Regions from separate parts of the Solibacillus sp. FSL W7-1324 genome, predicted to be linked through region 2. Evidence: a T-box and tRNA genes for the amino acid it is inferred to sense, from the RefSeq annotation. Region 2 holds a T-box; the other holds one or more tRNA genes.

What was found. The T-box of region 2 lies ahead of argS (arginine--tRNA ligase). A T-box ahead of a tRNA ligase gene usually reads a tRNA of that ligase, here a tRNA-Arg.
Positions count from the first base shown of each region.
Region 1: it encodes a tRNA-Arg, which carries the amino acid that the T-box ahead of argS (arginine--tRNA ligase) is inferred to sense. The anticodon was not compared.

Region 1 is NZ_JBBOYH010000001.1:3,004,503-3,021,332, forward strand. Features, by position in the region: gene MKY71_RS15005 (CoA-acylating methylmalonate-semialdehyde dehydrogenase) at 3-1,520, opposite strand; gene MKY71_RS15010 (aspartate aminotransferase family protein) at 1,536-2,891, opposite strand; gene MKY71_RS15015 (PucR family transcriptional regulator) at 3,026-4,564, opposite strand; gene MKY71_RS15020 (Zn-dependent hydrolase) at 4,689-5,936, shown strand; gene MKY71_RS15025 (Parvovirus coat protein VP1-like protein) at 6,026-6,286, shown strand; gene MKY71_RS15030 (basic amino acid ABC transporter substrate-binding protein) at 6,345-7,139, opposite strand; gene MKY71_RS15035 (amino acid ABC transporter ATP-binding protein) at 7,342-8,064, opposite strand; gene MKY71_RS15040 (amino acid ABC transporter permease) at 8,065-8,766, opposite strand; gene MKY71_RS15045 (basic amino acid ABC transporter substrate-binding protein) at 8,797-9,576, opposite strand; tRNA gene MKY71_RS15050 (tRNA-Arg) at 10,314-10,385, opposite strand; gene clpP (ATP-dependent Clp endopeptidase proteolytic subunit ClpP) at 10,573-11,163, shown strand; gene MKY71_RS15060 (HPr family phosphocarrier protein) at 11,445-11,702, opposite strand; gene whiA (DNA-binding protein WhiA) at 11,852-12,793, opposite strand; gene MKY71_RS15070 (gluconeogenesis factor YvcK family protein) at 12,844-13,821, opposite strand; gene rapZ (RNase adapter RapZ) at 13,826-14,707, opposite strand; gene MKY71_RS15080 (8-oxo-dGTP diphosphatase) at 14,722-15,192, opposite strand; gene trxB (thioredoxin-disulfide reductase) at 15,523-16,467, opposite strand; gene MKY71_RS15090 (tetratricopeptide repeat protein) at 16,544-16,830, opposite strand, start outside.
Region 2 is NZ_JBBOYH010000001.1:1,408,119-1,424,948, reverse strand. Features, by position in the region: gene MKY71_RS06850 (phosphopantothenoylcysteine decarboxylase domain-containing protein) at 1-288, opposite strand, end outside; gene MKY71_RS06845 (LysR family transcriptional regulator) at 302-1,174, opposite strand; gene MKY71_RS06840 (DMT family transporter) at 1,401-2,300, shown strand; gene MKY71_RS06835 (SEC-C metal-binding domain-containing protein) at 2,535-3,530, shown strand; gene MKY71_RS06830 (zinc-finger domain-containing protein) at 3,844-4,035, opposite strand; gene MKY71_RS06825 (reverse transcriptase-like protein) at 4,147-4,536, shown strand; gene MKY71_RS06820 (MFS transporter) at 4,643-5,833, opposite strand; gene MKY71_RS06815 (MarR family winged helix-turn-helix transcriptional regulator) at 5,839-6,237, opposite strand; gene coaW (type II pantothenate kinase) at 6,376-7,212, opposite strand; gene MKY71_RS06805 (3'-5' exonuclease) at 7,316-8,386, opposite strand; gene MKY71_RS06800 (GNAT family N-acetyltransferase) at 8,578-9,159, opposite strand; gene MKY71_RS06795 (alpha/beta fold hydrolase) at 9,199-10,053, opposite strand; gene argS (arginine--tRNA ligase) at 10,178-11,857, opposite strand; T-box leader at 11,896-12,114, opposite strand; gene yidC (membrane protein insertase YidC) at 12,566-13,333, opposite strand; gene MKY71_RS06780 (CaiB/BaiF CoA transferase family protein) at 13,514-14,626, opposite strand; gene MKY71_RS06775 (enoyl-CoA hydratase/isomerase family protein) at 14,702-15,496, opposite strand; gene MKY71_RS06770 (3-hydroxyacyl-CoA dehydrogenase) at 15,509-16,270, opposite strand; gene MKY71_RS06765 (class I adenylate-forming enzyme family protein) at 16,414-16,830, opposite strand, start outside.

The sequences.
Region 1 (16,830 bases), 1.6 Mb from region 2:
TTTTAGTTATTGCTAGGAAAAGCGAATGTCGATGCTGTTGTTTCTGTTGTGTCTGGCCAGCGTTCCGATACTGTTTTCGTTTTCGTAAAGAATCGGGCCTGATCCGGACCAAACATATGCCCTTCACCAAAGCGCGAACCTTTGAAGCCGGCAAAGTTATGATAGCCGACAGGGATTGGAATCGGCACATTGACGCCGACCATACCGACATCGATCTCCGTTGTAAACTTGCGCGCTGCCGCACCATCGTTCGTGAAGATCGTAACCCCATTCGCCAGATCCTGACCATTGATGAAATCGATCGCTTCCGCCAGCGAGTTTACGCGCACGACATTACGAGCCGGACCGAAAACTTCCTCATCGAAAATCTCCATCTCCTTCGTAATATTGTCCAGCAATGTCGGACCGACGAAGAAACCTTCCGAGTTTTTCACGATATCCAGTTCACGGCCATCCACTACGACCGTCGCACCTTGACGTTCAGCCAGATCGATCGCTTTCAAAATATTTTCTTTCGACTCTTTAGAAATGACCGGTCCAAAATCCGTGCCCTCTTCTTTATAGCTGCCCACTTTCAAGTTGCTGATTTTCTCTTTCAAAATCGCAACAAGTCGGTCAGCCGTCTCTTCACCAACCGGCATAATCGTCGAAATCGCCATGCAACGTTGGGAAGCCGCGCCATATGCAGCACCGATAAATGCATTCGCAACTTGCTCCAGATCCGCATCCGGCATAACAACCATATTGTTTTTACCGCCGCCTAGAGCAGTTACGCGCTTACCGTATTTTGAACCCGTTTCATAAATATATTTCGCAACAGGTGTTGATCCGACAAATGAAATTGCCTGAACAGTCGGGTTTTCCAGCAGTTCATTTACCGCATCTTTACTGCCGTTTACTACTGTCCAGATCCCGTCCGGCAATCCTGCCTTTTTCCATAGTTCACTGACAAACAGCGAAGTCATCGGCACCTTTTCAGAAGCTTTTAAAATAACCGCATTCCCAACAGCAACCGCCATCGAAGTTTGCGCTAATGGCACCATGATCGGGAAGTTGAATGGCGAAATCGCCGCTACGACACCTAAAGGGTACTTCGCAGAGTAGGCATTAATTTGCCCACCTACATTTACCGAATATTCCCCTTTCACCAAATGAGGCGCACCGATTGCCAAGTCAACCGATTCCAGTGCACGAGTTACTTCACCGCGTGCATCCTCCAACGTTTTCCCGCTCTCCGTACAAATGATTTCCAACAGCTGATCCATATTTTCTGTCAGTAAAAATCGGAAACGCATCAATACTTCCGCACGCTTCGCAACAGATAAATCACGCCATGCCGGGAAAGCCGCTTTTGCTGCTGCAATGGCTTCACGTGTTTCTTCAGCTGTCGCAATCGGAACTTCGGCAATTACTTCGCCTGTCGTCGGGTTATAAACTTTCGAATAGTTGTTGCTCTTCCCTTCGACCAATTCCCCATTGATAAAATGTGTTAATTTTTTTACCGAAACTGCTTCTGTCATTATGAAGATCCCCCTTTATTTAATACTGTTCACTGCTTCAATCACTGTATTGGCAATCAGGTCCTTTTCCTCCAATGAAATTGAAAGCGGCGGTGACAGTGTTAATACGTTATTGAAGTTCGCAACCGTTACACCGTTTTTCCCGATAATGACACCCTTTTTCTTACAGTAGGCAATCACTGCATTAACGCGCTCAACATCAAGCGGTGCCTTCGTTTCCTTATTTTCAACAAGCTCAATCCCGATCAGTAACCCTTTACCACGGATATCGCCTACATAAGGATGATCCTCGAGATTTTCTTTCAATGTGCGCTTCAGTGATTCTCCGAGGACAACGGATTGTTCGAATAAATTTTCGCGCTCCATAATTTCAATGTTTTTCAGTGCGACCGCACACGCGACCGGCGAACCGCCAAATGTATTAATATGACGGAAAAATTCATATTCCCCGTTCTCGACAAACTGCTCGTAAATTTCACGGCGGATCGCAGTTGCTGATAACGGCATGTAAGCACTTGTTAACCCTTTAGCCATCGTCACAATATCGGGCTTAATGCCGTAGTTCTGGAATCCGAACGCTTTACCCGTACGTCCGAAACCATTGATTACTTCGTCAACAATCAGCAGCGCACCGTGGTTTTCGCACACTTCCTTTACGCCTTTCAAGTAATCCTCATTCGGCATGATGACACCGCCACCTGTAATGATCGGCTCCATAATGACCGCGGCGATCGTTTCGGACATTTCCCAAGTCATTACTTGGTCGATGTTTTTCACACTTGGCAATGTCGTAGCATCACCATTGATCGCTTCTTCCGGATTGCGGTACTGATCAGGTGGTGCTACATGTAAAAAGCCGGGTGCAAGCGGCTCGTATTTATATTTACGCTGCGCTTGACCTGTTGCTGCCAATGCGCCCATTGAACTTCCATGATAAGCACGGTAGCGGGAAATGATTTTATAGCGGTTCGTATCACCTTTTTGCTGATGATATTGTCTTGCCACTTTAAACGCCACTTCATTTGCTTCCGATCCGCTGTTCGAATAGAAGACAACATATTCATCACCAAGCAGCTCACTGATTTTCTGGCTCAGTAAAATCGCCGGTGTGTGTCCGTTCGTTAGCGGTGTATAAGAATTTTTAAGCATTTGCTCGTAAGCTGTGTCGGCAATCTCCTTACGACCATAACCAATATTTGTACACCAAAGCCCTGCCATCGCATCTAAATATTTATTGCCATCGATGTCTGTCAGCCAAGCCCCTTCCGCTCGCTCAACGATAAATGTTGCTTCCGGGTTATAAGGCTTCATCGAGTGCCATACATGTTTTTCGTCATCTGCTTTCCAGTTATACTCTACATATTGGCTCATGCATTTCCCTCCTACATTCCTAAACTCTATTTCTATTTTCGCTTATTGGAAGAATAAGGGCATTATACATAGTGTCAAATGGATGTTGAACTCGATTTCACATTAAGGCCAAAGAGCTTACTAGATCACGCCTCCTAAACCTTCACACCCTCATAATAATTATGCTTCGTCATAAGCAGCATAATCTCCAGGCAGAGGCGGTTTTCGTACTTCATAAAATCATTGCCGATGATCTGCTCCACCTTTTCCAGGCGGTGATAAAGCGTTTGGCGGACGATAAACAGCTTTTCGGCCGTTTCCTTTTTCAGTCCGTTACACTGAAAATACACATCGAGCGTTTGGATCAGATTTGCATTGTGCTTGTAGTCATACTGGCTGAGCTTTTCGATTTTTTCCTTCGCTGCCTGCATGAGACTGTTGTTGTTTTGCAGCACTTTCACCATATGGTACAGCACCAATTCATCGTAAAAATACGAAAGCTCCATATGTTTCATCCGAATCTGCAATGTTTCCTGTGCAGTTTGATAGCTTTCCTTCAATTCATTGTAATGCGAAACATATTTCCCAACAGCGATCAGCATGTCTTGTTTATTTTGCTGGATCATCTCATTCATCACACGGTTCATCCGCTCTTTATACGTAGCTCCCTGCGCCAGGTCGTTGACGATGAAAATCAAGTATTGGGACTGCTCCACAATAAATGTGTAAAACCCTTCCTTCTGCAGCGCCTGACGAAGATTGATTTTATAGTTCGTTAAATCTTTTTTCGCATTTTTCCTTCTCAGCTGATGAATCATAACCATCCAGCCATTATGCTTCAACTTCTGGTCGATCTCTTCGATAAAATAAAGCAGCTCGTCATCGCTGTTTTCACCTTCAAGCCACTTCTCGAAAAATTTCCGGTTCTCGCTCTCCAATTTTTCTTCAATATATAAATCTCTTAAAATAAATTGCGAAAGCGTAACAACAGTACGGTCCAAAATAAGCAAATCCAACTCCGTCATTTCTCTTTTTTCCGAGTAGATATAAACCGTGCCGTACAACTGATCAAATAAATTCACTTCAATACTTGCTTTATGCTTACTACTTAAACGGTCAATATACTTTTTGCAATTTTCAATCTTTTTATCCGGGATTGCGAGACTTGCTCCTCTTTTCACATCAAAATAAATATCCACATTCAAATACTTTTGCATATACTGCAAAATCTTTACTTTATCATTTACTTTCAAAACATAGTTGTTGATCTTCTGGGAATAATCTTCGAGCTGCCTTAAAATATCGTATTGCTGATGAATGATGGCTGTATGCAAATCTTGCGTAATGCCGACAAACGGGACAATCTCCTGAAAAACGATGAGCGGGAAATCCAGTTCATCTGCCAGATTCATAACACTTTCCGGAACGGTTTGAATATACATCCCCAGCTCAATACAAAGCCCGGCTACCTGCAAATCGCTAAGTTGCTTCACAAAATTCAAAAAGCCTTGTTCATTATCTTTTAAAGTGACACCTGTCGTCAAAATGAGCTCATTTCCTCTAATAAGCTGCTTCACATCGGTTACTTCCAATATATGAATCCATTTGATTGCATGATTTAAGCCGATTTGACCTGCGACAACCTTCGCTGATTCAAAGTACTTTCGATTTAGAACTTCTTTTACGGTTAACATAAGCAGCCCCCTATCATTAACAATTCGTCCATACAATTATTGTAACATTTTACATTAAGTATATATTAATTTGTTATATGCTAGTGCTAATGTTTATATATTATTGAATTTAAGGGGGACATTTATGTTAAAAACAAATCGCGAACGACTTCAAAACATGATTGATTTATTCAGCCAATTTGGGGCTACAGAAAATAACGGTGTCACACGTTTAAGCCTATCTCCCGAAGATATTCTCGCGCGTAACAAATTCAAGGAAATTTGCGAACAGCTCGGTATGACCGTAACGGTCGATGATATGGGCACAATGTATGCAACACTTCCTTCCAACTCCGATAATTTACCGATTGTCATCGGCTCACATTTGGATTCAGTGATTAAAGGCGGACGCTTCGATGGCGTGCTAGGTGTTTTAACTGCACTGGAAGCCGTCCAAACGATTATCGATGAAAAACTCGAACTGGATCATCCTATCACGATTGTAAACTTCACAAATGAAGAAGGTGCACGTTTTGAACCTTCACTAATGGCTTCAGGTGTTCTTTCAGGAAAATTCGAAAAGGAAAAGATGCTCGCTTCAACTGACCCTAAAGGGGTAACATTTGAACAAGCCCTGAAAGAAAGCGGCTATGAAGGCGACGCTGCAAATCGTCTGACAGAGGCCCATGCCTATTTGGAGCTTCATATTGAACAAGGTCCCGTGCTGGAACATTATAAAAAAGAGATTGGTGTCGTGGAAGGCGTACTTGGCATGGTATGCTATGACATTACGTTAACCGGCGAATCAAACCATGCGGGCACTACCCCTATTTCCATGCGTAAAGACAGTATGTTTGCCGCGATGCAAATCATTTCGATCCTGCAAAATAAATTAAAACAGCTTCCTGAAGATCTTGTTTATACAATCGGACGCATCAATGCCTACCCAAACATTCATACAGTCATCCCGAGCAACGTAACCTTCTCGTTGGAATCCCGCCATCAGGACCCGGCAGTCATTCAGCAAGTGGAGCAAATTATTTTTGACCTGCCAAAAGAAATCGAAAACTGCGAGCTGAGCTACGAAAAACTATGGAGCCGGGATACGGTGTATTTCGCACCGGAAGTTGTCCATGCTGTAGCAGCAAGCACAGATGAACTCGGGTATTCACGCCATCATATGTTCAGCGGTGCCGGCCACGATGCTCAATTTATCGCCGGGTACATTCCTTCTACGATGATTTTCGTTCCAAGTGCGAAAGGCTACAGTCACCGCGAAGATGAATATACTTCCTACGAAGAATGTTCAAAAGGTGCGGATGTCCTTCTGAATGCGGTATTGAAAGTAGCTGAATCTTCGGTGTCACCCGTAAAGTCTGCTAGTGTAAAGTAATGGTTTTATGATGAAATTAATAGGATTGCCCTCCTCTTCTTATTAGGTGAACATACTATATATGGAACCTACTAGAAGGAGGTGGGATGATGAGACGTCCTGCAATGGGGTTCTGCTTTCCTGGTTACCGCTACTGCGGTCCGGGATGCACTGGACCTGGTGCACCAATGAATGAAGTAGATAATTGCTGTCTGAACCATGATGCTTGCTATGCAAGTGGATATGATAAACGATATTGTGACGCAATTTTCCAGCAATGTTTAAATCAATACAAAAACCCCTCAACGAAAATGGGGAGGGACGCAAATTTATTTTCTAGAGCAATTCGGTTAAAGAACTTTCTAATATAAACTAAAACACAGGCATGAATTCCTTTTCAAAAGGTTTCATGCCTGTGTTTTCAATTAATTAATCAATCTTCTGACCTGTAATTTCCTCTAACTTACCGTTTTCTTTAATTTTTGCTAAGCCTTCATTTAAGCGGTCTAATAATTCTTTGTTCCCTTTTTTCACCATGAAGCCATAATATTCTTTTTCGAACTGATCCGATTCGATCGCTTTTAGTCCTGAATTCGGATTGTTCTTTAAGTATTCGATTACAACGGCATTATCGCCGATCGCTGCTGCTGTTGCACCATTGATTACTTCCTGGAATGCCACTGGCTGGTTTTCATAAGCTAAAATTTTTGAGCTTGATTTTCCTTGCAGATTTTGTGCGGCAATATGGCCGGTTGTATTAATTTGAACCGAGATTTTTTGATCTTTTAACTCATCCAATGTTTCGATTGGTGAATCTTCTTTTACAACGATCATCAATGACGCTTCATAATATGGATCTGTGAAGTCATACGTTTCTTTACGCTCTTCTGTAATTGTGATGCCTGAAGCACCTAAGTCCAGTTCACCGTTCGTAATTTGTTGGAATACCGGCTCCCAACCGACATTTCGGAACTCGACTTCCGAACCGATTTCTTCACCGATTGCGTTCATAATATCCACATCGATTCCGACAATCTCACCTTTGTCATTCATTGATTCAAATGGGGCAAATGTTGCTTCTGTTCCGACTAGCAGCTTTTTACCGCCACCTTCTCCGGCTGTTGCACTTCCTGATGTTTCATCGTCTGATGTTCCGCATGCGGCTAAAATGATCGTTAATGTCATTAGCAGCATTGTTATTAAAAATTTCTTCGTCTTGAACATTATAAAACCCCCTCTATTTTTGTTAAGATTATACATTTTTTAGTAGAGCCACACAATACGGAATTCTAAATCTTCTGATAGTTTACGTTATAAAAATCCACCAAGGAGTCGCCTCCCCAGCATTCCAACCATCTGTGCTCTCTACTAAATAAAAAAACTACCCTCTACTATTCATCATAATAGAAGATAGTCCCCACTGCTTTTATAGAACTTTTCCTAAAAAGGCTTTTGTACGTTCGTTTTGCGGGTTGCCGAATACTTCATCCGGATGCCCTTGCTCTACGATATAGCCGCCATCCATGAACAGTACACGGTCACCGACTTCACGTGCGAAGCCCATTTCATGCGTTACGACAACCATTGTCATCCCTTCTTTTGCAAGATTCTTCATTACTTCCAGAACCTCTTTCACCATTTCCGGGTCAAGGGCTGACGTTGGCTCGTCAAACAGCATCACTTTCGGCTTCATCGCCAGCGCACGGGCAATCGCTACACGCTGCTGCTGACCGCCTGATAACTGCTGCGGATAGTTATATGCCTTTTCACGCAAACCGACCTTGTCCAATAGCTCCAGTGCCAGTTTTTCGGCATCCGCCTTGTTCAGCTGGCGAATTTGCATTGGCGCCATCGTAATATTATCGATGACCGACATATGCGGGAATAGGTTGAACTGCTGGAACACCATTCCTACTTCTGTACGGATCTCGTTAATATTTGTTTTCGGATCATTTATTTTAGTACCTTCTATATAGATTGCCCCATCCGTTACTTCTTCCAGCAAATTCATGCAGCGAAGAAACGTTGATTTCCCGGAACCAGATGGCCCGATGACACAAACTACCTCTTTTTCATGTACTTCATAATCGATCCCTTTTAACACTTCGAGCTTGCCAAAATGCTTGTGTAAGTTTTCTACTTTAATCATTTACGCGCGCTCCTTTTTCTTACGTGGGTTGTAATTGATATCCACTCGTCTTTCGATAAATGCAATGAGCTTCGTTACAGCATACGTCAATACAAGGTATAGGAACGCCGCGAATAAATACGGCTCCCAGAAACGCTGATACGTTCCGGCTACTACTTTACTTACGTATAAAATTTCGGCTCCGGCGATTACCGTTACAAGTGAAGAATCTTTTAACAGTGCGATAAATTCATTTCCTAAAGGCGGAATCATTCGACGGAACGCCTGCGGTAAAATAACTTTGCGCATCGCCTGGCTTTGCGTTAATCCTAAAGACCTTGCAGCTTCCATTTGCCCTTTGTCGATCGACTGGATCCCTGCACGGAAAATTTCTGCATTATATGCAGCACTGTTTAAAATCAGTCCGACAATACCCGATACCCACCAACCTTGTGATGTTCCGAAAATAGTCGGAATAACCGCTAAGTGAATTAATAATAATTGTACGAGCATTGGCGTACCACGGAATACGTCGACATAGATTTTAGCCGGCCAGTAAATCCACTTTTTTGTTGAAACTTGGCCTAATCCTAAAACTAGACCGAATATGATCCCACCAATATAACCACATGCTGTTAAAACAATAGTCGCCCAAAGTCCTTTTGCATATAGTTCACGGTAGTTCCAGATTATATCCCAACGGAAAAAATCAAAAAAATCCATCTGAAACCCTCCAATAAATTAAAATGTAGCTTATTCGATTTCTGTACCTGTAATTTCAGCTAGCTTGCCATTGTCTTTAATTTTTTGAAGACCTTCATTTAAAATGTCCAATAGCTCTTTGTTGCCCTTTTTCACCATAAAGCCGAAGTAATCTTTTTCGAATGAATTATCTTCCACTGCTTTTAAGCCTGAATCAGGATTGTTTTCAAGGTAATCTAAAATTACTGCATTATCACCGATTGCGGCATCTGCTGCACCTGTCAGTACTTCTGTTAAAGCAACAGAGAAGTTTTCATAAGCTAAAATCTTCGAGCTTGCAACACCTTGAAGTTCCTGAGCTGCGATATGACCTGTCGTATTGATTTGCACCGCGATTTTTTTGTCTTTAATATCTTCTAACGATGCCACTGTCGAACCTTCTTTTGTCACGATCAATAACGTCGCTTCATAATAAGGATCTGTAAAGTCATAAGTTTGTTTACGCTCATCTGTAATTGTAATCGCTGCTGCACCCATATCCACTTCACCATTTGTTACTTGGCTCATCATTGAGTCCCAGCCTACATTTTTCACTTTTGTCTCGATGCCCATCTCTTCGCCGATCGCTGCTAAAATCTCTGAATCTAATCCAACAACATTGCCTTTATCATCTAAGTATTCGAATGGTGCATATGTAGCTTCCGTACCTGCAACAATTTTCTTATATTCTTTATCACCTGTTGATGAAGATTCGTCTGCTCCACACGCTGTTAAAATCATCGAAGCTGCTGCTAAAGGTGCTGCCCATTTAAATAGTTTTCTAGTACTCATTATGAATATCCTCCTGGATGTAATAGTTTTTTTAATAACATGTTCAATTATATTAATTCCACAATTAATATACAACATTTAATTTTTAAAAAATTGATTATTATTGCAGTATGATGAATTAATATAACAAAATTGACGGTTTATTTGCATATAATTTAATATTTATTCACTCATTTACTATTCCATTATTGTATCCCCCTTCTAAAATGCCTCACTTTCCATTACATATATTCCCTGTTTTTTATAATATATGTTAATTCTATAAAGAATTTTTACTAAAACAAAAAAAGACCGCACAAGAGGAGCTCCTCTCATACAGTCTTGAAATTATTATTTAGTTAGAGAACGAATGAAGGATAAAAAGAACCGGTACAGTGATTCCTTCTATCCTACTAAAACTTCATTCTCTATTGCAAAAAAACCTCAGATGTTTTTTTACAATTGATATTGAAACGTATATTAAAACAGTAAAATGGTGCCCCCTAAAGGACATGATAGTATGGTCTATCTAACTAGTTTTGTAAAAACACAACATTTAATAATGTACTAATTTTCTACATATAATTCAAGTAGGAAATGTATTTTTTTATAAAGAAATTTTGTTTTTTTAAGTGAAGAGCGTTTAAATTAGTTCGGTTTCGGAAACTTATAGTGTAGCGTCAAAAATAAACTGTAGAAAAATGGAAGAGAAAGATTATTTTTACTTCATGCTGATCAATAATCTTTAAAAAAGAAAGCGCCCTCGGAGGGAATCGAACCCCCAGCCTCAGAACCGGAATCTGAAGTGTTATCCATTACACCACGAGGACATATAAATAAGTATATGAGCAACTTTTTTCATTATACAGATGGAACCCCTTATTTTCAACTGTAAAAATCAGAGTTTATATTTGACCATAACTGACTAATACGTGTATGATAGGTTTACAGCTGAAATATTTGTCAATTTCAGCAATAGTAATCGAATATAAGCTTTAACAAAGGGAGGATTTTTCAATGAACTTAATTCCTACAGTTATTGAACAAACAAACCGCGGCGAACGTGCATATGACATCTATTCACGTTTACTTAAAGACCGCATCATTTTATTAGGTAGTGGGATTGACGATAATGTTGCAAACTCTATCGTAGCACAGCTATTATTTTTAGAAGCTGAAGATCCAGATAAAGATATCTACCTGTACATCAACTCACCAGGTGGCTCGATCACTTCTGGTATGGCGATCTACGATACGATGAACTTCATCAAACCTGATGTTTCAACAATCTGTATCGGTATGGCTGCTTCAATGGGTGCATTCCTGCTTTCTGCTGGTGCAAAAGGCAAGCGTGTTGCATTACCAAACGCTGAAGTAATGATTCACCAACCACTTGGCGGAGCACAAGGTCAAGCAACAGAAATCGAAATCGCTGCGAAACGTATTTTACACTTACGTGAAAAATTAAACCGCATCATGGCTGAAAACAGTGGCCAAGATTACGAAACGTTAGCACGCGACACAGATCGTGACAACTTCATGTCTGCAGAGCAAGCATTAGAGTACGGTCTAATCGATAAAATTTATGAGCGTAACCAATTAAAATAATCGATTCATTCAAGCATACAAGATTCGTCTTGTATGCTTTTTTGTGTTCAAAAAAATAAGCACAGCCGTTCATGTACTGAACAGCTGTGCTTTTGTCTTGCAAATAAAATTCATTATCGCATTTTATTTATTGCTTTAATAAATAGGATTGTCCACGTCCAGAGTAAAACGCCAACTCCTTGCACCATTTCGGTCCCTCATGCAAAAGTGGTGGAACGTTTACTTTTGCATCGGGCCCTCCAATGGTTAGAAGAGTTGAACGGGCGCTTTATCCTTTTGCTTTAATCCGCTTTTTCAATTAGAAGTTGTAGTGCGTCGATTGCTTTTTCTTCGTCATGGCCGTCTGCCCATAATGTAACAACTGTGCCTTTAGCAACAGCCAGGCTCATAATGCCCATGATCGACTTTGCATTTACTTTTTTCGTATCCTTTTGTAAAAAGACGTCTGCTTTATAACGATTCGCCTCTTGAACGAACAAAGCGGCCTGTCTTGCTTGTAAGCCCGATTTTAACTTTACTTCTACTTGTTTTTCAATCATGTTGAAATTCTCCCTTTCACAACCGTTCATCGCTTTAAGTTTATCTTAACGAAATTGTCCGAAAAGAACAACAATTGGAAACATCTTTTATGAAATCGTTACCAATTTTTTCTTTTACGCTTTGATGTACTTGCTCCGTTTTTGTGAGTTTAAATACTTTCTCCACGACGGAGCGCATCCGCGATTTCATCGATTTTGCGCAGACGATGATTGACGCCTGATTTACTGACAACGCCAGTTGAAACCATTTCACCGAGCTCTTTTAACGTCACGTCCTGATATTCCACACGAAGGCGTGCAATTTCACGCAGTTTTTCCGGCAGCTGATCAAGACCTACCGCATTATCAATATAGCGGATATTTTCCACTTGCCTCAACGCCGCGCCTATTGTTTTGTTTAAGTTGGCTGTTTCACAGTTTACGATACGGTTTACACTGTTACGCATATCTCTAATGATCCGCACATCCTCAAACTTTAGCATTGCCTGTACAGCACCGACTAAATTCATAAAATCCGAAATTTTTTCGGCTTCTTTTAAATACGTGACAAAACCTTTTTTACGTTCGATTGTCTTCGCATTTAAGTCGTACCGGTTCATCAGCTCAGCCAACGCTTCCCCGTGCTCCTTATATAAAGAATAAATCTCCAAATGGTAGGAAGAGGTTTCCGGATTGTTCACCGAGCCTCCTGCCAAAAAGGCACCACGTAAATAAGCACGGCGTTCATTCTCTTTCGGTATGATAGATTTCGCGATCGTATGATTAAACTCAAATGAATTTGAGACAATTTCTAAATCCGCAAGAATTTCACGTGCGCCTTCCCGAACACGGCATATATACACATTATTCTTTTTAAGACGCATCTTTTTCCGCACAAGCAACTCGACATTATATGGATAAAGCTTCTTTACAATTGTATAAAGCCGACGTGCGATTGCCGCATTTTCTGTTTGTACGTCCAAGCTTATTTGGCGATTCGCAAAACTTAACGAACCGTTCATCCGTATCAGGGCAGATACTTCTGCCTTTAAACTGCTATCACCCGCTTCTACCTGCGTCAGTTCTTTCTTTGTTTCAGATGCAAATGACATGGATTCGCTCCCCCTTTCCCAGCAACCTATGTAGTGTTTCTTTCATACTACTATTCTTGCGTTGTTTGTTTTTTCTGTAATGTATATTCACAAAGCCATTCCGCTAGATTTACCGCATCATGACGTACTGTTCCATTTTCAATAAGGGCGATCTCTTTTGGAATAATAGTGATGCCCATTTCTTGCAATCTTTCTATATCAAACTTTACAGGTTCGGCATTTTCTTCACGGTAATTTTCGTAAATCGAAGGAGGCAGCTCCTTTTCATTGATTAGTACCGATTGGATAAACGCTTCGCCAACATGTTCATGGATTGCTTCAATATGTTTTGACGCAGTAAAGTTTCTCGTTTCACCTTGCTGTGTCATTAAATTCGCAATGTAAATCTTTTCACCCTTTGCACGAACAACTGCCTGCCCGATTCCTTTCACTAATAGATTCGGAATGATGCTCGTATAAAGGCTGCCAGGTCCAATCAAAATAAAATCTGCCCGTTCAATCGCATGAACTGCAGCAGGTAAAGGTTTGAGATTACTCGGCTCCAAGTATACCCGTTTAATCGGTGCCTGGCCTGAAGGAATTTTCGACTCGCCTATCACATCTGACCCATCCGCCAATTCGGCATGTAACGTAACCTTTTTATTCGCTGCTGGAATGACCTTTCCGTGCACGTTCAGTACTTTGCTCATTTCAGCAATCGCATGGTTAAAATCACCTGTAATTTCCGTCAAAGCCGTCAACATTAAGTTCCCGAGCGAATGACCGCCTAAATCGTTTGATTGGGAAAAGCGGTATTGAAACATTTGCTCGACTAACGGCTCTACGTCAGAAAGTGCGGCAATTACATTTCGCACATCTCCTGGCGGCGGGATATCATAGTCATCCCGCAAACGGCCAGAAGAGCCACCGTCATCAGCAACCGTAACGATAGCCGTTATATCAAAAGGATGCTGCTTCAAACCGCGTAAAATTGTAGAAAGGCCTGTCCCCCCGCCAATTACGACGATTCTTGTTCTCTTTTTTTTCATTTCATTAATCCTTCCTATGATTAATATCTCTATGTGTAACGATGACTTGATCATTTTTTGCCAATAGCTTCCCGAAGTATTCAGCAAGTGTAACGGAGCGATGTTGACCGCCCGTACAGCCGAAAGCGATGACAAGCTGTGATTTGCCTTCATTACGGTAATGGGGAATCATGAAAGTGAACAGGTCAGTCAGTTTGGCAATTAACTGTTGTGTTTCTTCCGTTGCCAATACGTAAGAGGAAACTTCTGTTTGTAGCCCTGTTTTATGTCTTAGCTCTTCAACATAGTAAGGATTTTTTAAAAAACGAACATCGAATACTAAATCAGCATCAATCGGCAGCCCATGCTTAAATCCAAATGACATAATGTTTAGTGAAAACGTAGGACTGCTCATATTGCTGAACTCCTGGGCGATACGTTCACGTAATTCACGTGGCTTTAACTTGGAAGTATTGACGATTGATTTGGCGCGCCCTTTTACTTCAGAGAGCAATTCGCGCTCCAGCTGAATCCCTTCCAGCGGTAATCCCTGAGGTGCAAGCGGATGTGATCGGCGTGATTCTTTATAGCGGCGAACTAATGTGGCATCATCGGATTCCAAAAATAAAATACGGAGTAAAATATCTTCTTCATCCAGTAGTGCGTCGAGCGATTCGATCAATGAGCCAAAAAATTCTCTCCCACGTAAATCCATCACAACTGCCATACGTGAAATCTTTTTTTCGGAACCCTTCATTAGCGTTAAAAAAGTAGTTAAAAGCTCCGGAGGTAAATTATCTACACAGTAATAACCTAAATCCTCAAAACTTTGAACGGCTACCGTTTTGCCCGCCCCTGACATTCCTGTAATAATTACTAACTCATGTGTATAGCTCGAACTTGCCACTTATTTCATCTCCTCTAGTTTTGTTCCGTCGAGTTTTGGATTTTTTCGCTAATCAGCTCAAAATCCTCTGTATATTCAAATGTACCATATTGCGTACCTTTATTTAACGCTGCAAATAATAAATTCGTACGGTCACCTGCTGCCATCGGAAGATCCTTTAAACGATCAATTTCATACCAGTTTAAAATGCCTTCCCGTGTTTCGACAAATGGTGTTCCTTCAACATCTGTTGCAATAAATGTGTACAGCATCCACTCATCGACGACCGTATCACCATTTTTGATAACCATTGTGTATACGCCTTTTAAATGAACGTCTTTTGGTGTTAAATTCGTCTCTTCCTGAAATTCGCGTATAGCCGAGTCATAGATGGACTCTCCTGGCTCCATTTTTCCACCTGGTGCCACAAACCAGCCTCTTCTCGGCTTTTGCAGCAATAATACTTGACCATCTTTAATAGCGAGTAAATTTGTAATACGTTGCATACACAACACCTCAACTTTTTCATTTAATGGATAAGTGAATATATAATATTTCACGAATTCCACATAAGTAAAGACACAATTTCGCTATACGTGAAGCGAATTGTGTTTTTCTAAAGCTTATTTCTATTATACCTTGTCCTATGCATTCAGTAAAAGCAAGCGTTTCATTTATAATGCCAGCATTTATGCAGGAAAGCCATAAAAAAAGAGGTTGCTTCAGCGTAAACCGCTTGAAACAACCTTAGGATAAAAATATAAGGGGGTTAAAACAAATTCCACTTTTAGTATACCCTTATTTTGTAACGATATGATTACATTTATGTTAAAGAATTATTGATTTATTTTTTCTTTGATTTCTTCTACGTAATGTTGAGCAGATTGAGCTGCAATACTGCCGTCACCTGTAGCTGTTACAATTTGACGCAGCATTTTTTCACGAACATCACCCGCAGCATAAATACCAGGAATTGCAGTTTCCATTTTTTCATTTGTTACAATATAGCCTGCTTCATTTAAAATATTCAGTGAAGCAAATGGTGCTGTTAATGGAAGCATGCCGACATATACGAATACGCCATCTGTTTCCATTTCTGACTCTGTACCGTCAACTGTTGAAGCTAACGTCACTTTGCCTACTTTACCGTCAACTTCATGAATTTCTTTCACAGTTGAATTCCAGATGAAGTCTACTTTTTCGTTGGCAAATGCACGATCTTGTAAAATCTTTTGTGCACGAAGCTTATCGCGACGGTGTACGATTGTTACTTTATCCGCAAAGCGTGTTAAGTAAACACCTTCTTCAACAGCAGAGTCGCCTCCACCGATTACGATCAGGTTTTTTTGTTTGAAGAATGCGCCATCACATACAGCACAGTAACTTACACCGCGGCCGCCAAGCTCTGTTTCGCCAGGAATGCCCAGTTTTTTGTACTCTGCACCTGTTGTAATGATAATCGTGCGTGTTTTATATTGTTTTTTACCTGAAACGATAATTTTGTATTCATCACCATCGATGATTTCATTTACATCACCGTAAGCATATTCAGCACCGAATTTTTTTGCGTGCTCAAACATTTTCGTCGATAGCTCAGGCCCTAAAATAGTATCGAAACCAGGGTAGTTTTCCACTGCTTCTGTATTTGCCATTTGTCCGCCGGGAATCCCACGTTCAATCATTAATGTTGATAAGTTAGCGCGTGATGCATATACCGCAGCAGTCATACCTGCTGGACCTGCTCCGATAATGACTACATCATAAATTTTTTCTTCTGACATGAAGATCCTCCTCTTACGTATACCTTTTATATAGTTTTATCGTATAAGATTGCTTGGGTAAATACAAATTTACTGCCTATTCAAAGTCCGATGGTACAAATTCATATAACTCATCATTGTACTTCGATAATGTGGCAGTCGAAATATTATATTTGCCCGCAACTGCTTTTTTCGTCACTTTGTTTTCCAATGCCGTATGGAAAGAATATTCAACAGCAGCAGCAAGCGCCGCGCGATTTTTGAATGCATAGCCTTGTTCGAATGCAATTTCCCCAAGCGCAAACCATGTACTTAACACTTGCGCCACTTCCAATGAAATCGAATCATTCGTTTCTGTGATCAGTTCGGCAACTTCCATAAAGC
Region 2 (16,830 bases):
GGCCACAGCCATAATGACATAATCGATATGCTCGGATTCAAGAACTGATTTTAATTTGTTCCCTAAATCTTCAATCCCTTCAAATTGGATGAGCTTCATCTCATTTTGATGTTCAGGCAGCTGTGTAAATACACCATGCATATAAATGACATCCGCACCCTTTTCAAGTGCTCCCTCTGCCAAGTAGCATCCCATTGTTCCTTTTGATAAATTCGTATGGCCGCGGACATTATCCCATTTTTCGAAGGTCCCGCCACTCGTGATCAATACTTTTTTCCCTGTTAGCATGATTGTTCCCCTTTTACTGTTCTTCGTTTTCCAGCCACTGTTTTAATATTTCCACAAATTTTTGCGATGCCGGTGAAAGCTTCTGCTTCGTCGATAATCCGAGGATCCGGTAACTTTCCTGTACAAGAGGCAGGGCTTTTACAGTGTCCGGCAACATCGATATCGCCATTTCTGGCAGTATACTAATACCTAGATTATGTTCCACCATTGATACGATCGCCTTTTCGTCATAAAGTTCAAAACGTATATTCGGGAATACACCATATTTTTCAAATGTTGTCATCACATCATTTGTCCCTTTATAGGAAGGCATTATGATCGGTGTTTCTTCAATTTCAAATAAATCGATCTCTGTTCTATCATATAGCGGACTATGCGACGACACAATACATAACAGAGGATCCCGTTTTAAAGGCATAAAATCGAATTGTTTGGAGCTTGTCCGGTTTAAAAATCCGCAGTCAACTTCCCCTTGCAGGAGCCATTGTTCAATTTCATAATAATCCCCTTCACGCAATTCAATGCGAATGCCCGGGTACTCTGAATCCATAATGTGAATGATGTTCGGCATCCAATGTGTAGAGATTGTTGAGATAAGACCAATTCTTACTGTCCCTTGGCTTACCCCTATAATATTTGAAGCCGTCTGCTGAAGATGCTCCTCCGCCAATAATACTTTGCGCATTTCATAAAGCATTTTCATACCATCTTCAGTCAACGTTACTCCCGTACGGTTCCGGTGAATTAAATTAAAGCCAAACTCCTTTTCCAAACTTGAAACGGCATGACTTACAGCTGATTGTGTGAGTCCTAAAACAGAAGCCGCTTTAGTAAAGCTATGTACTTCCGCCACTTTATTTAAAATTTCATATTTGACTAAGCTCATTATAATTCACTCCACTATTCAATTTTAAACATGAATTATTTTCATATCATTCATTATAAACATTCGTTTTACTAATCACAACTTCCTGTTTATACTGTTTTATAACAGAACGGATTTGTAGAAGATAAAAGATTTTAATTCTATAAATCTTATAGTTGAATTTGTCTTCTAATACATATTTTTACTTATTATTTACAACTTACTTTTTAGAAATGTGGTGACATCTTTGAGTTTACAAGGTAAAGCAAATATTTTAATGGTGATTGTTACAATGTTTTGGGGGCTGTCCTATACGTTCATGGTCATGGGACTGGAAAGTTTGGAAGCTTTTAATGTTGTAGCACTTCGATGCTTAATCGCATTTATCATTGCAGGGCTAATCTTTTTACCGAAGATGTTGCGCGTAAACATAAAAACGATTTTATATGCATCTGTACAAGGCTTCTTATTGTTCACAATTTTCGCCTTATCATTGGTGGGACTAAAAACGACTTCTGCTGGAAATGCAGGATTTATACTTAGTTTAACAGTTGTCTTAGTGCCGATCATGACAAGCTTTATTGAAAAACGGCTCCCTTCTCGAGCAGTCAGCTTCGCCGTTGTTGCTACAATGATTGGTATTACCGTTTTGACTATGAGAGAATCTATGACATTCCAAATCGGGGATATATTAGTTGCTATTGCAGCCGTTTGCTATTCAATCTACTTAATCTTAAATAGTCGATTTACTAAAAATGTTGAATCGATTTCTTATGGTGTTTATCAGTTGGGTGTTGCCGGCTTGTTCGGAGCCGTGTTCACATTAATGTTCGAATCACCGATGTTCCCGTCCAATTCTTCCGGTTGGATTGCTGTACTTGGATTAGGTATTATTTGTACCGCGTTTTGCTTTATCGCACAAGCTGTTGTACAACAATACACTTCCCCTACACATACAGGGCTGATCTTTTCGCTTGAGCCTATTTTTGCAGCTATATTTGCGATGATTTTCCTGGGAGAAGGATTAACTGCGCAACTTGTGATTGGTGGCGCATTTATTTTAATCGGGAATACTGTTGCCCAGCTCGAACAATTTGTAGCAATGAAAAAAATACCAGCACCTACTCACTCTGAAACTACGTTATAATAGGAAGAGACATCGCATCGAGCGTGCCATGTCTCTTTTTTTATAGATTAGTGATAGAATTAACTCTATTATTGTTCTATTTTTATGTAAAGTTTAATATAATGTAAAATGCAACAATTTTTCTGATAGTTCTAAAAACATAATCAGTTTTCATAATAACAATCTGACGTTATTATTATTAGTAGCAATACTGCGACATTAGTATTTAAAAGTTGTATTAAAGGAAGTGTTACAATGATTGGACGTAATGACCCATGTCTATGCGGTAGTGGAAAAAAATACAAAAAATGTTGTGAAGGAAAAAATCAAGTAACTTCACAAAACGTTTTCCAGGAAGAGATCGAAAACGTATTACAGACTTTCTATAGCAATTACCCGGAACGAAAAGATATCCGTGAATTTATGGAATTAGTTCGTAAATGGGCACCGAAATTAGAAAAAAAATTGCATAAAGAATTGGTGGAAGCCGTTGCATTGGACGAATATTTCTTCCATCAACGACCTGATATTTGGCAGAACTTCTTAGCAAAAACAGCTAAAAAGGCGCTTCGCCCATCTATGATCGACTTATTGAAATCATGGGAACAGCCGATATTCTTCATCGGAACTGTCGAAGATGTGAAAGATGATTACTTTACAGCTATCTCTGCATTAACTGGCACAACTTATCACATTCAACGTGAAAGCCACAAATCAATCCCTCTAGGAATGCGTGTGTTCGCCTTTTTATTACCGGATGGTTCAAACAAGGAAAATCACGTATTAGCTGTCTCTACCCTAATCTTCTTCCATAAAGAACATGCGATTTCTTTTGAACAGTTTACAGAGGCTTATAAAGCAAGCCGTTTACCTGTTGAGCAGTTCACAAAAGAAAACCATTTATTATTATGGGAAGGCTTAGTTGAAAACGGCTATGAAGGGGAAGAGTTTACACCTTTCGAGCAGGAAGTCGTGGAACAGTTAAAAGCCTTTATGTCGGAAAAAGCAATCGACAACGAAAGCTTCGTGGCAATGGTTGAAGATTACTTAGTCGAAAAACAGCCAACAGCACGTAAAGCAGGCGCTATCGCTGCCGGTGCAGTAAGATTTGGTCAGGATAATTACTTATTCGAACAAAAGTTCACTGTTAAAGAAATCGGCGAAAGCTTCAGTGTTTCCCCTTCTTCTTTAAATAAATATTATCAGGAATTAAATGCTTTCTATAATGAAAAGCAACTTGTTACAAATTAATAAAAGCAAAAAGCTACTTTCGAGACGTCGAAAGTAGCTTTTTCATTTGCGCTGATTATTAAATATGACCACAAAAAAACAACTTGTAATATAGTAGTTATGCGCTACATATTACAAGCTGCCTCCTCCTTTTCAGCTATAAAAAGGAATTAAAAAATGAAGAAATTTTTCAACGGTAACCACTCCGCTGAAGTCATTTACCTATTAAAAAATAAACCTGTACCAGAGATTTATACAAGGCAAATAAGAAATACTTAATTATTATATCAAAAAAACATTATTATTCAATAGTAAGAAGAATGTTCTAAAATTATTATTTTTCGGAAACTTTCATTATTTCTTTACCAAGAAACTGAAGCTGTTCCCCTACTGTACAAGATTCAATGCAGAAACGGTGCGCACCATGTTTTCCTCGTTCTTTACGAAGGTCCTGAATGACGAGACAATCAGCGCAGTACATATCCATTAATTCATCAATATCTTTCATAACATCTACTTTATTCAAGTCATGTACCTCCCGATAATTTGTTTTACTATTGTACGCTATTTTTTTATTTTCTCCAACTTACATGTATTTGTTATACTTAAACGAACAGAACATTAAAGGAGCGAAAATATGTTAGAAGTCTATATAGATGGCGCCAGTGCCGGAAATCCCGGTCCTAGCGGGATTGGGGTATTTATAAAAGGTGAAGGACAACAGATAAAAATCAGTGAACCAATCGGGATTACAAACAATCACCAGGCCGAATTTATTGCGCTTTTACGTGGTTTGGAAGAAGCTTTAAAAATCGGTTCATCTTTTGTTTCCATGCGCTCCGATTCGAAAATTGTCGTCAGTTCGATTGACAAAGCTTATGTGAAAAACGAGGAATTCAAACCTTATTTAGAGCGGGCACTCACTTTAATTGAACAATTTGATCTATTTTTCATAAAATGGATTCCCGATAAAGAAAACAAAGCAGCAGATGTTCTTGCACGCGAAGCGATTTTAAAAAATAATTAAGTACTTCCCTTAATTACAGTCATTTTCAAACATAAAAAAACCTACTATATAATAGTGGCAAAAAACGATCCATCTATTCCACAAATGGAACGATGAATCGTTTTTCTTATTGTTCTGTTTTTTGTTTTTGACGATTGAGCAAGAGCATGTATAGTGCAAATACGACAATAATTATAAATGCTGCAATATAATACACAAATTCATAGCCAAGATTTACCGCTACCATCCCCAGTAGATATGATCCAATCGCAATCCCTATGTCAAACAGCGTAAAATAAGTGGCTGTTGCATAGCCGCTCCGCTGAATTGTCGTAGCCTGGATACATAAGGACTGAAAACTCGTTGTCAACGTACCATACCCTGCACCAATAAAGATCGCCGATAATAGAAACGGAATTTCCTGATTGGCATTGCCAAGGATTATCAGCCCTAACGCGAATATAAAGAATGAAGGAATAATGACGAATTTGGCACCCATCGTATCATAGATTTTCCCTGTAAATGGACGGACCGAAATCATCGCAACAGCAAATACCGCAAAGAAATAGCTGGCAACACTCAGTAAATCCTTTTGTTCCGCATAAAGCGATAAGAACGATAGAACACTTGCATAAGAAAACGCGACTAAGCTGGCGAGTGCGGCAAGAGGTAATGCACTTCGTTCAAATAAATCATTAAATGAAAATTTAAAGTTGCGGTCAACTACGACCGGCTCCGGCAAATCATTCGTCTGAATAGATAAGGCAAGCAAACTGCCGATTGCCACAAAGACAGATAAGACAATAAACAGCATATCAAAACTTGAATATTGGATAATAAGCAATCCGATAAACGGACCGAATACAACCGCTAAATTTGTGGACATTGCAAAGTAGCCCAACCCTGCCCCTTTACGTCTTTTGGGAACGATATCGGCTGCTAAAGAGCCTGAAGCTGTTGTTGCAATACTAAACCATATCCCCTGGAAAAAACGAAGCGCCAGTAAAAGCAAAAATGGTTTAAAAAATAAATATAATACCGTACATGCAAAGTAAAGGATAAGACTGATAATCAGTAATCGTTTTTTCCCAAAGAGATCCAGCAGCTTCCCGCTGAACGGACGAACGACTATCGCTGAAATTAAAAATACGGTTACAAGCAATCCAGAATCGTCATCCGATTTCCCTAATTCACCGATTGCATATAAAGGCAATGTCGTGATCAACCCGTAAAACACTAGAAATATCGACATATTCGTAAAGAATAGACTAATAAATCGCTTAGTAAATATTTTATTTGTTTGTTCTTGAAGCTCCATATATTCTAACCTTCCATCTTCTTTAATAATTGAATAAGGAGCGCCTGTTCTTCCTCAGTTAAATTTCCCGTCATTTTCCGTTCGAATGAAAGGACGGATTCCTCAATTTTAGGAAACAGTTCCAACGCTTTAGCCGTTAAGTCAATCATTTTTTCGCGTTTATCCGCTCCTTGCACCCTTTCCACCCATCCCAGTGTTTCCAGACGAGTGACTGTTCTTGTAACAGTCGGTGCTTCCACATCCAGGTACTTCCATATTTCTGTAAGTGTCATCTTCCCGTTTTGATGCAATAAAAAAAGAACCGTCCATTGTGAGCTGAATAGTCCATGTTGTTTTAAAACATCATTTAACTGTTTTACTAAATAACGATTTTGCTGAAAAAGTATATGAAATAACGGATTCATCGCAATCACTCCTTATTTACCTAACTAAATAATTCACTTTTCCTATTTTACGCTTCTTAAATTTCTATGTAAAGCAATTAAGATGAAAATGAAAAAAAAGAAGCATTTAAACTATATTGCTAGCCTAAATGCTGTCCATTATTTTCTGCTGTGCTCACGTACATTTAACAATGCACCAATCGCGCCGGAAAAACCGCAATCTTCCAAGAAAACAGGTTTATGTTTTTTTAATATAGTATAATGTTCAATTACCTTTACAAGCTGTTCATTATCGATCAGCGTGGATCCGATATAGACGATGTGCTCCGTCTTATACTGTACGGCTAGCTGGATACTTAATGTGGAAATCACTTCACCGATCAGCCCCTGTGTTGTCGCAAGGAGATTATTTTGTTCAAATTCACGTTGATCGGTAATGCCGACCTTCCCAAAATTACTGGCAGTTAAATTGCCGTCGATCGGTGTATCCATTCCTTGATAAATATCTTTTACAAGCAGATCAATGCCTTCCCGCTTGCCTTTGTAAGCGTTTGCTTTTATTTCATCGAAGTCTGAGATTCCGGTCATAATAGTAGAAAGTCCGATTAAGGTACCGCCGCCTACTCCTGTACCGCCTACTCTGGCATGTGTATTGCCATCCATATAGTGGATCGATGTACCTGTACCGATATTCGTAATGATACTTTGATCAATACTGTGTCCTTCTTTTTCCAGCAAATAGCGCACACCTTTTAAAGTTGCTTCAAATTCAACTATATATTCAATCGACTTCATCGTCTTTAAAACGTCCCGCAATTGCTCAGTCCGTCCTCCGGTTAAGCCGATTTCTTCAACTTGAGGATGATTTTCCAACCATTCTTTTACTAAGTGCATTTCGTTAGATGGAAAGACCGTCAATTTCAGCTCCTGCTGTTCATCCAAATAGGCAAGCTTAGTTAACGTACCCCCTGTATCAATTCCAATCCATGCTGACATAAATTAATCTCCTTTATTATCCCACGAGTGATTCGTACCCCCCTATCATAACGTAATAGGAGTCGGCATTAAAGAAAAAATTCTCCTAAAAATGGAGAATTTATTATACTTGTATTATATTTTTCTCGATTAATGCCCGTTTATAAAACTCAGCAACAAACATATGCTCATACTTATTAAGCAAACTTAAAACTCTTGCCTCATATGTATTGGTAGGTTCATCATCCAAATTAAATCTTGCAATAATCTCTTCTTTTCTTAATAAATTTACTAATGTCATCACTTCTGTTTTCGGCAAAGTCACTTGATGCAATTTCAAGATTTTTGACATTGATCGCAATGCCGTACGTGAAATTAAAATTTTCCCGTCCATATTCTCGGAAATTTGCTGCAAGAACTGCTTTGCCTGTGCATTCGGTTTAATCGAAATTTTCTCTGAAGTCGTTTTTTCTCCATCTTCTCCAACACGTTCGACTATTTGTACAGTAAAAGGAAGCTCATCACGGAAAGTATTCATTGAATTGACCGTTATCCGATCATCCTCAATTTTACAATTCGTTACTGAGATGACAAGTTCGTACGTCGTTTCTAGCATCCTGAAATTTGTCAGCAATAAAATAAAATCATTCGTTTGCTGCTGTTCAATGAGCTGATCTCCATCAACTTTAACGAAGATTGATAGCAGACTTGCCGCATCGGCTAATGCACGGTGCTGTGTTTCGTTTTCCAACCCAAGCTGTGCCATTAACCCTCCCAATGATGGCTGCTCTTTTAAACCATTGGCAATCATATATTTTTGCTGGAAATCGATCATCGGGTATAAGCAATCATTTTTTATATAATTGCGTGACAGCTCTTCTTCGAGCACTTTCCGATCAAATTCTCCAAATGTCAAAAATACATAATCCTGCTTGCACCAGCGCTTAAATTTATGAAAAGCTTCTTTAAAGGAAGGGGCATCAATTAGCTGTTCTGTCGTGATACCCGTTAACTTCTGAATGTGTGCATTCAGCTTTTTGAATTTATATGGCTGAATTAGCTGAGTAAACGTTTCTGTCGTACCATCAGGAAGCCATTTCACCGCACCAATTTCAATAATATACTGCTTACCGCGTATCAGGGCGGCTTCTATATCTATACTTATATATGTTTTCGTTCGTCCCAAATTTTTCACCTACACCGAATCTATATAAATTTAACAGGATAAGATGTTCCCATTAAAGATTTAACTCTCTTATTGTATATGAAAATATGGGATATGACACGAGAATGTTCGTTTATTCCACACAATTCGTGTTAAATAGCTTGAAAAAATGCGATTTTCTTATAAAAACTTATCAATAACATTCATTTATCCACTTTATTTCAATATTTTAATAAATGACCGATGAACTTGGCTTTAAGTTGTGTCCAATCTTCCAGAATGACACTATACATAACGGTATGGCGAATGATTCCTTCTTTTCGGATCATATGATTGCGCAAAACCCCTTCTTTTACTGCGCCAATCCGTTCAATCGCTTTTTGCGAACGGTAGTTTTCGTGACCTGTTTTAATTTGAACACGATTTAATTGAAGTTCTTCAAAGCAGTATCGAAACAATAAAAACTTGCAATTTGTATTAATCGCCGAGCGCCAAACACTCGGGTTATACCAAGTAGACCCTATTTCCAATCTTTTATGCGGAAATGAAATATCAAGAAAAGAGGTACAGCCTACAATGGCGTCCGTTTTCTTATCGATAACCGCAAACATATAGGAAATACCTTTCTCCCGCTCTTTAATCGCATTTTCAATATAGTTTTGTACCGCTTCTTTAGAAAGCAATGTTACCGACATATGCTCCCATATCCGCGCATCATTCGCGGCAGCGGTAATTGCTTCAACATCATCTCTTTGTACAAGTCTTAACTTGACGATTTCATTTTCTAATATGATTTCTTCCATATATTTCTCCCTTTTCACGATATCAAATTGGCTATTTCCTTATAATTGTGAAGAATGAACTTGGGACAGATTCCGCACAAATTCCGAGAATTTTTCTTCTTCCTCAATAAACGGGTTATGGTTACTTTCTGCAAAGGTCGTCAAAGTCGCATTCGCCAATAAATCCGCCGCTTCCACTGCAAATTCATATGGACATTGCGCATCATATAAACCGCCGTATATATAAGCTTTCGTTTTTACAGTTGGTAATTGCGGTCGCAAATCGAAGTCTTGGAGCTCTTTATACGAAAAATAATCCAGTCTTTTTGAAACGGTTTTCCCGCTGCTTGGCCGGCTTATCATATTTTCATAGCTCTGTTCTTTATATAACGACATGAGTGCCCATTCTTTAGAGCCCGCTCTTCTTTGCTCGATTGTTGATGACGGATCAGCCAGCATTGCTAAAATCTCAAGAATTCTTTTATTGTTCGGATTTTTCTTGCAGTAAATGCTCGCAGGGTGGTGCATATATTCTGCAGAAGCACAGAGACCGCCAGCTACGATAAATTCCACGCTTTCCGGATGCAAAATCGCATAATTTAATGCAAGCATTCCCCCTGTTGAATGCCCCGCAAAGCCCCATGCATTATAATCCAATGCTGTTCGTATTGACTCCAGATCCGCTACACTATCCTGCATGCCATAGTTAAAGATGGACACATCATCCGTCGATTTTCCGCAGCCACGTAAATTTACTAAATGCACTTTATAATACGGGACAAACATTTCCGCAAACCGATTGCCATTTGCATTAAATTCGCTGTATAAATGTGTCACACAGAGCGGTTTCCCCTCGCCTTTTGTAAAAACTTCAAAAACTCCTCGCGTTGTTTCAATTAGCTGCTGTTCCCACATAGTCCCACTCCTTATTTTTCCAATATTCTAATAAATTTTCGCATAGTTAATGAACGGAGACAATGAGTATTTATATCTTTATAGGATTTATAAAGCACTTAAATCACCATTAAGTCCGTTTAAATTACATTCTTTCAGGTGATTGGATGCCTAGTAACTTTAAACCATCCTTTAATACGGTTGCTACTGCAAAACATAGCTGTAAACGATTTTCACGTTGTTGATCTTCTACTAATATTTTTGTATTTGCATAATATTTGTTGAACATCCGTGCTAAATGCAATACATATTTCGCAATTAGGGATGGATCCACTTGTTCAAAACTGTCTATAACTACTTGAGGATATTGTTGTAACAGCAAAATCACAGCCCAAGCCGAATCTTCTAATTCTTCTACGGGTATTTCCTTGTCCGCTTTATACTTTGCTTTATCTAAAATGGAATGAATCCGGGCATGAGTATATTGTACATATGGTCCTGTTTCACCTTCGAAATTCAACATTTGAGGTAATGAAAATTCAATATCGTTTAAGCGAAAGTTTTTTAAATCATTAAATATTACCGCGCCAATGCCTACTTGCTCAGCTACATTTTGTTTATTATTTAAAGTTGGATTTTTTTCCTCTATATTTCTTGACGCTGTATCCACTGCTTCCTTTAATACATCCTTCAATAAAATGACTCTACCTTTACGAGTCGACATCTTTTTTCCGTCTTTCAGTATCATTCCAAATGGTACATGCTTCAGATTTTCCGCCCATGGATAGCCCATTTTTGAAATAACTTGAAATACTTGTTTAAAATGCAGTGTTTGCTCATTCCCTACTACATAGAAAACTTTGGCTGGTTCATAACGCTTCTTTCTATAAAATGCTGAGGCTAAGTCACGTGTCGCATATAATGTTGCACCGTCCTGCTTAGTTATTAAACAAGGCGGCATGTCTTCAAGCTCCACAACATTTGCGCCATGCGACTCTTTAAGTAATTGCTTCTTATTTAATTCCTCAACAATAGGCTGCATTTTGTCATTATAAAAAGCTTCCCCCTCATAAGAATCAAACCCAATATGGAGCTGATCATAAATCTGCTTAAATTCTTGTAAAGAAGCACCTTTAAACCAATGCCATAATTCCAATGCCTCCGGATCCTGATCTTCGAGCGCTTTAAAAGCAGATCTCGCTTGCTCATTTAGGTTGTCATTGGATTCCGCTTCATCATGGAACTTCACGTAAAGTTTTAAAAGCTCTTCAATAGGTGCTTGTTCAACACGCTCTTTTTCTCCCCATAGCCGAAATGCCACAATTAATTTACCAAATTGGGTACCCCAGTCGCCAAGATGATTTACCCGGACAACGTTGTATCCGTTTTTTTCTGCAATATTTGCAAGTGCATTGCCAATAACTGTAGAACGAAGATGCCCCATGGAGAATGGTTTTGCAATATTCGGTGATGAAAAATCGATTACAATGTTTTTATGTTTTGATTGTTGTTGGCCGTATGCTTCTGGAGCCAACATAATCTTGGTAATGACGCTTCTTGTCACTTGCAGCTTATTTAAAAATAGATTTATATAGCCGCCAACTACTTGCACTTCCTGTATGAGCTCATTTTTAATTCTGTCGCCTATTTCCTGAGCGATCATATTCGGGGCTTTCTTTAATGTTTTGGCAAGCGTAAAGCATGGAAAAGCTACATCCCCTAAATGCTCATACTTTGGCTTTTCCAGTAGTTGTTCAATTTCATCTGTCGTTATAATTTTTTGCGGCAAAGCGTCTTGAATTATTGATGCAATACTTTTATACATGTTATCCCCTCCCAATATAAAAAAGCCCCCGTCTCCAAAATAGAGACGAGAGCTTCGAATTCCCGTGGTACCACTCTAGTTGCCACAAACGTGACCACTTTCCATTGTTAACGAGGTGACTCCCCGGCAGATCCTACTTATGTTCAGACCGCTTCTCCAAAGTGCGTTTCATTTACATATTTTGCACCAGGCTTACACCAATCCCCGGCTCGCTTTCCAAAATAACAGTAAATTACTGTCTTTTTCATCGAATTTAAATTTACTGAATTATATCCATTAAAGGTTATTATTGTCAACGGTGTTTATTAGATAATCTGTTGCCGTTATTAGACAATAGCGACTTTATTTTAGAAAATCTCAGGAAATGAATGCAGGCAACTCATGTTTTCCTTTAGTTTAAGGGTGTTCATTTAACTCATATAGTCTTTATTAGAACAAATGAGACAGATATTAGAAAATGCTTGGGACATATTAGAACAACTGAATGCTTTATTGGAAGATCTCGACCATTTATTTGAACAACCGGCCGCTATATTAGAAGATCAGGATTTTATTAGAACTTTTTAAAATATATTAGAACAATCCGCTAGCTTATTAGAAGATTGCACCACGCTCCACACACCTCAACACACTAAACAGAAATCAAAAAAACTACTGAAAACATTGTCTCAGTAGTTTAATTCAGTAAGCCTTTAGCAGCGGCATAACTTATTTTGATTCATTTCCCTTAGTTTCAGGAATGTTTGAGAAAAACTTACGTCCAATGAATGTTTGGACAATTAAGAATAACCCTCCGACTGCCCAGTACAGTGGGAGTGCAGCCATCGAAGATAATGAAATAATGACAATCATGATTGGTGATACGTAAATCATCAGTTTCATTTGATTCTTCTGAGCTTCTGGTACGGTTTGAAGCGATACTTTTGCTTGTACAAAATAAACGATACCTGCAATGGCAGTCATCCAAATATCTGTAGAGCCAAGGTCAAACCATAGGAATGAATGGGTTTTAATTTCGGCCGAATATAAAATCGCATAGTATAAGCCCATAATAATCGGCATTTGTATAAGCGCTGGCAGGCAGCCCATATTTAGCGGATTAATATTATGTTCTTTGTAGAGCGACATCATTTCCTGCTGAACAGTCATTCTTTCTTCCGGAGTTTTTGCTGCTTTTAAACGTGCCTGGATATCTTCCATTTGTGGACGGACCGTATCCATTTTCACTTTCATAGTAGCTTGACTGCGGTAAGTTTTAAGCATAAACGGCATTAGTACGAGACGAATAATTAAAATAATAGCAATAATAGCCAATCCATAGCTGCCGTTAAATAATTCACCAAATGTGTTTAATGTCCAATCCATTGGACGTACAAATGTTGAATAGAAGAAGCCTTCTTTGTTTTCAACACTTTCACAGCCTGCCAGTAAAAGTGGAACAGTTAGAAGGAAAACACTAAGTTTTAAGTTTTTCATAGTTCACCTGCTCAACAATCTTGTAATTCGTCTATATCTTAAAATATTTTTCGATAAATGAACAGTAATAACTCTTATAAATGTTAAGTTTTTTTAATATGAACGTAATTAAACTTAATATTATTTACATGTTCCACCATAATTATAAACCGTAAATCCATTTTTCTAAATGACTCTCCCCTAAGACTTCTTTAACAGGCTCCCCAATATATCTTCATTATGTGTCCCGGCTTTTACCCCGATTGTCCCGTAAGATGCCTTGAAAAGATTGGACTTAATCGGACAAGCAATCTGTTTTTGTGTAGTTCCATCCGGCTTTTCAATTTCCACAAACATTTCTCGGGCCTTGAAAAGTGGATGGGCAACCGTTTCTTCAAAAGATAATACCGGCTCCACACAAGCATCAACTTCAGAAAAAATAGATTGCCACTCTTCCAATGTCTTTTGCAGGAATGTACTTCCGAGCTGTTCTTTCAGCATTGCCAAATCAGCCGGATTACTACTCATTGCTAATCGGAGTAAATCCGGGGATCCGATTGCCTCACACAACTGCTGCCTGAATTTCGGTTCCAGGCTGCCGACTGAAAGGTACCGACCATCCAGCGTTTCGTAGTAACCATAGAATGATCCGCCGTTTAAGATCAGCTCTTCACGTGCAAGCGGTTTTCCTTCTGCTAAATGATCATGGGCAAATAAAGCATTTAGCGTTAAAGCACAATCTGTCATACTAATATCCAGATGCTGCCCGATTCCCGTTTTTTCACGGTAAATGACTGCCGACAAAATACCGATTACCGCATGCATGGAACCTCCCGCCAAATCTGCCACCTGAAAACCAATATTAGCCGGTCCGCTTTCTTTTGTTCCTGAATAACCTTGCAGCCCCGCCAATGCGACATAGTTAATATCATGCCCGCCACGTTCACTGTAAGGGCCAGTCTGTCCGTAGCCAGTAATGGAGCAGTATATTAAGCCAGGATTAATCGCTTTTAATGAATCATAATCGAGACCAAGTCGTGCCATCACACCAGGCCGGAACTGTTCAACAACAATATCGTATTCCTGTTCCTTTAATAGTTCCCTTATGGATGCGACAACTTCCGGAGATTTTAAATCGACCGCCAGCGATTTTTTAGAACGCTGCAAATACTCGTCCGGTCCCCACTCCTTACCATCTTCTACCGGTTTTGTGACGTGTACCACTTCTGCTCCGAGATCTGCAAGCATCATTGTCGCAAACGGACCTGGCAATAATGTGGAGAAATCCAATACTTTTAATCCTTTTAACAACATAACTCTCATCCTTCCAAAAATAAATTAAGGCCGTACTGAAAGCTGAACTTTCAACACGGCCCCCAATTGTCCTGTTTATTGATTTGTAACTGGCTTTAAAAAATTCGGAGGGCGTTTCTCAAAGAACGCACGGATCCCTTCATTTACTTCCCCTGTAGTAAATGTTTTCGCAAAGGCTTCCCGTTCCACTAATAACCCTTGTTCCAACGGCAATTCTTCTGCAGCCAAAATACTCTCTTTAATGAGGCCGATCGCTCCTACTGCACTTTGAGCAAGCTTATTTGCGAATGCAATTGCCTTTTCTTCCAGCTCTTCCGGGGCAACCGCTTCTGTAATTAAGCCGATTGTCGCAGCTTCTTCAGCTTTTAAACGTTTGCTTAAATACATCAACTCGCGTGCTTTTGCTCCGCCTATTAATCTTGTCATGCGCTGTGTCCCGCCGGCACCCGGCAACAAGCCCAATGATGCTTCTGTTAACCCTATTGTTCCGGCACCCATAATCCGGAAATCGCATGCAAGTACGAATTCACACCCGCCGCCTAATGCATGGCCATTGATTGCAGCAATGGTCGGCACCTTTAAGGCTTCGAGCCGATTGAAAATATCCTGCACATGTTTTGAGCTTTCGGCAAAATCCACGTTTACATTAGAGCTGCCCATTGCCCCCAGGTCAGCACCTGCTATGAAAATCTTCGGGTTGGCCGATTTGAATACAATGGCCCGGATTTCCGGATTTTTCTCGACTTCTTCAATTAGTTGCAATAAATCCTGTTGAATTCCTGCATTTAATGTATTGGCTGGCGGGTTATTAATTGTTACGACATGGACGCCATAATCTAATTTCTCTATCGTCATTGTTTCAAGGTTCATCCGTTATCCTCCTTATCTTGGGGCCATGCGAATCGCACCGTCGAGTCGAATCGTTTCACCGTTTAACATCGGGTTTTCAAAAATGGCCTTTACTAAATGTGCATATTCATCCGCTTCACCTAAACGCGGTGGGAAAGGAATTTGTTTTCCTAACGCTTCCTTAAGGGCTTCAGGTGCACTGTTCATTAAAGGTGTATCGAAAATACCCGGAGCAATCGTCATAACCCGAATACCGTGGCTTGCCAAATCCCTTGCAATCGGCAATGTCATCCCTACAATGCCGCTTTTAGAAGCAGAATAGGCAGCCTGGCCGATTTGCCCATCGAATGCCGCTACAGAAGCTGTATTCACGATAACCCCGCGCTCCCCGTGTTCATTCGGTTCATTTGTCATCATGGCAGCTGCCGCTAAACGGATGACATTAAACGTACCAACCAGATTTACTTGAATAATAAAGTTAAATTCATCTAATGGAAAAATACCCTTTCTGCCTACTACACGTGTCGATGTACCAAGACCAGCACAGTTTACAACACCTTGAATCGAACCGTATTTTTCTACAGCACCGTCGATCGCTGCCTGTACGTCTTCTTCCTTCACAACGTTCGTTTTAAAAAACAGGCCATTTATTTCATCAGCTACCGCCTGACCCTTTTCTTCATTTAAATCCAATATGACCGGATAGCCTCCAGCAGCTGCAATCTTTCGTGCAGTCGCTTCACCTAAACCGGATCCTCCACCCGTAACGATAATTGCCTTTTGGTCAAAATTCATTTATTAATCCCTCCCTATTCATGTTCAATCGTTAACCTGTTTGCCATTGCTGGGCATTCGCATTTGCGCCTCGTCCATAACAGCAGAATCTGCGTTCTAGTTCATGTACTGAAGTTTAAGAACTTCGACCAACCGACCGCTTCTTATTTAGGCAATGCGTTCTTGTCCAAGTTTTTCAGCGCCGTCTTTAAAATTTTACCTGTTCCCGATTTCGGAATTTCTTCGATAAAACTCACATAATCCGGCACTTTGTATTCGGCAAGTTTCACTTTGCAGTAGTCCCGAATATCTTCTTCTGTAAGCTCGGAATCTTTCGATACGACATACGCAACCGTTTTTTCACCAAAAACCGGGTCCGGTCTGCCGATGACAGAACATTCTACAATAGCAGGATGCTGGTACAGCATTTCCTCTATTTCCCTTGGGTAAATATTAAATCCACCGCGGATGATAATGTCCTTTTTACGGTCTACGATAAAGTGATAGCCTTCTTCATCGCGGTACGCCATATCCCCTGTATACAACCAGCCGTCCCTGATTGTATTTGCAGTCTCGTCAGG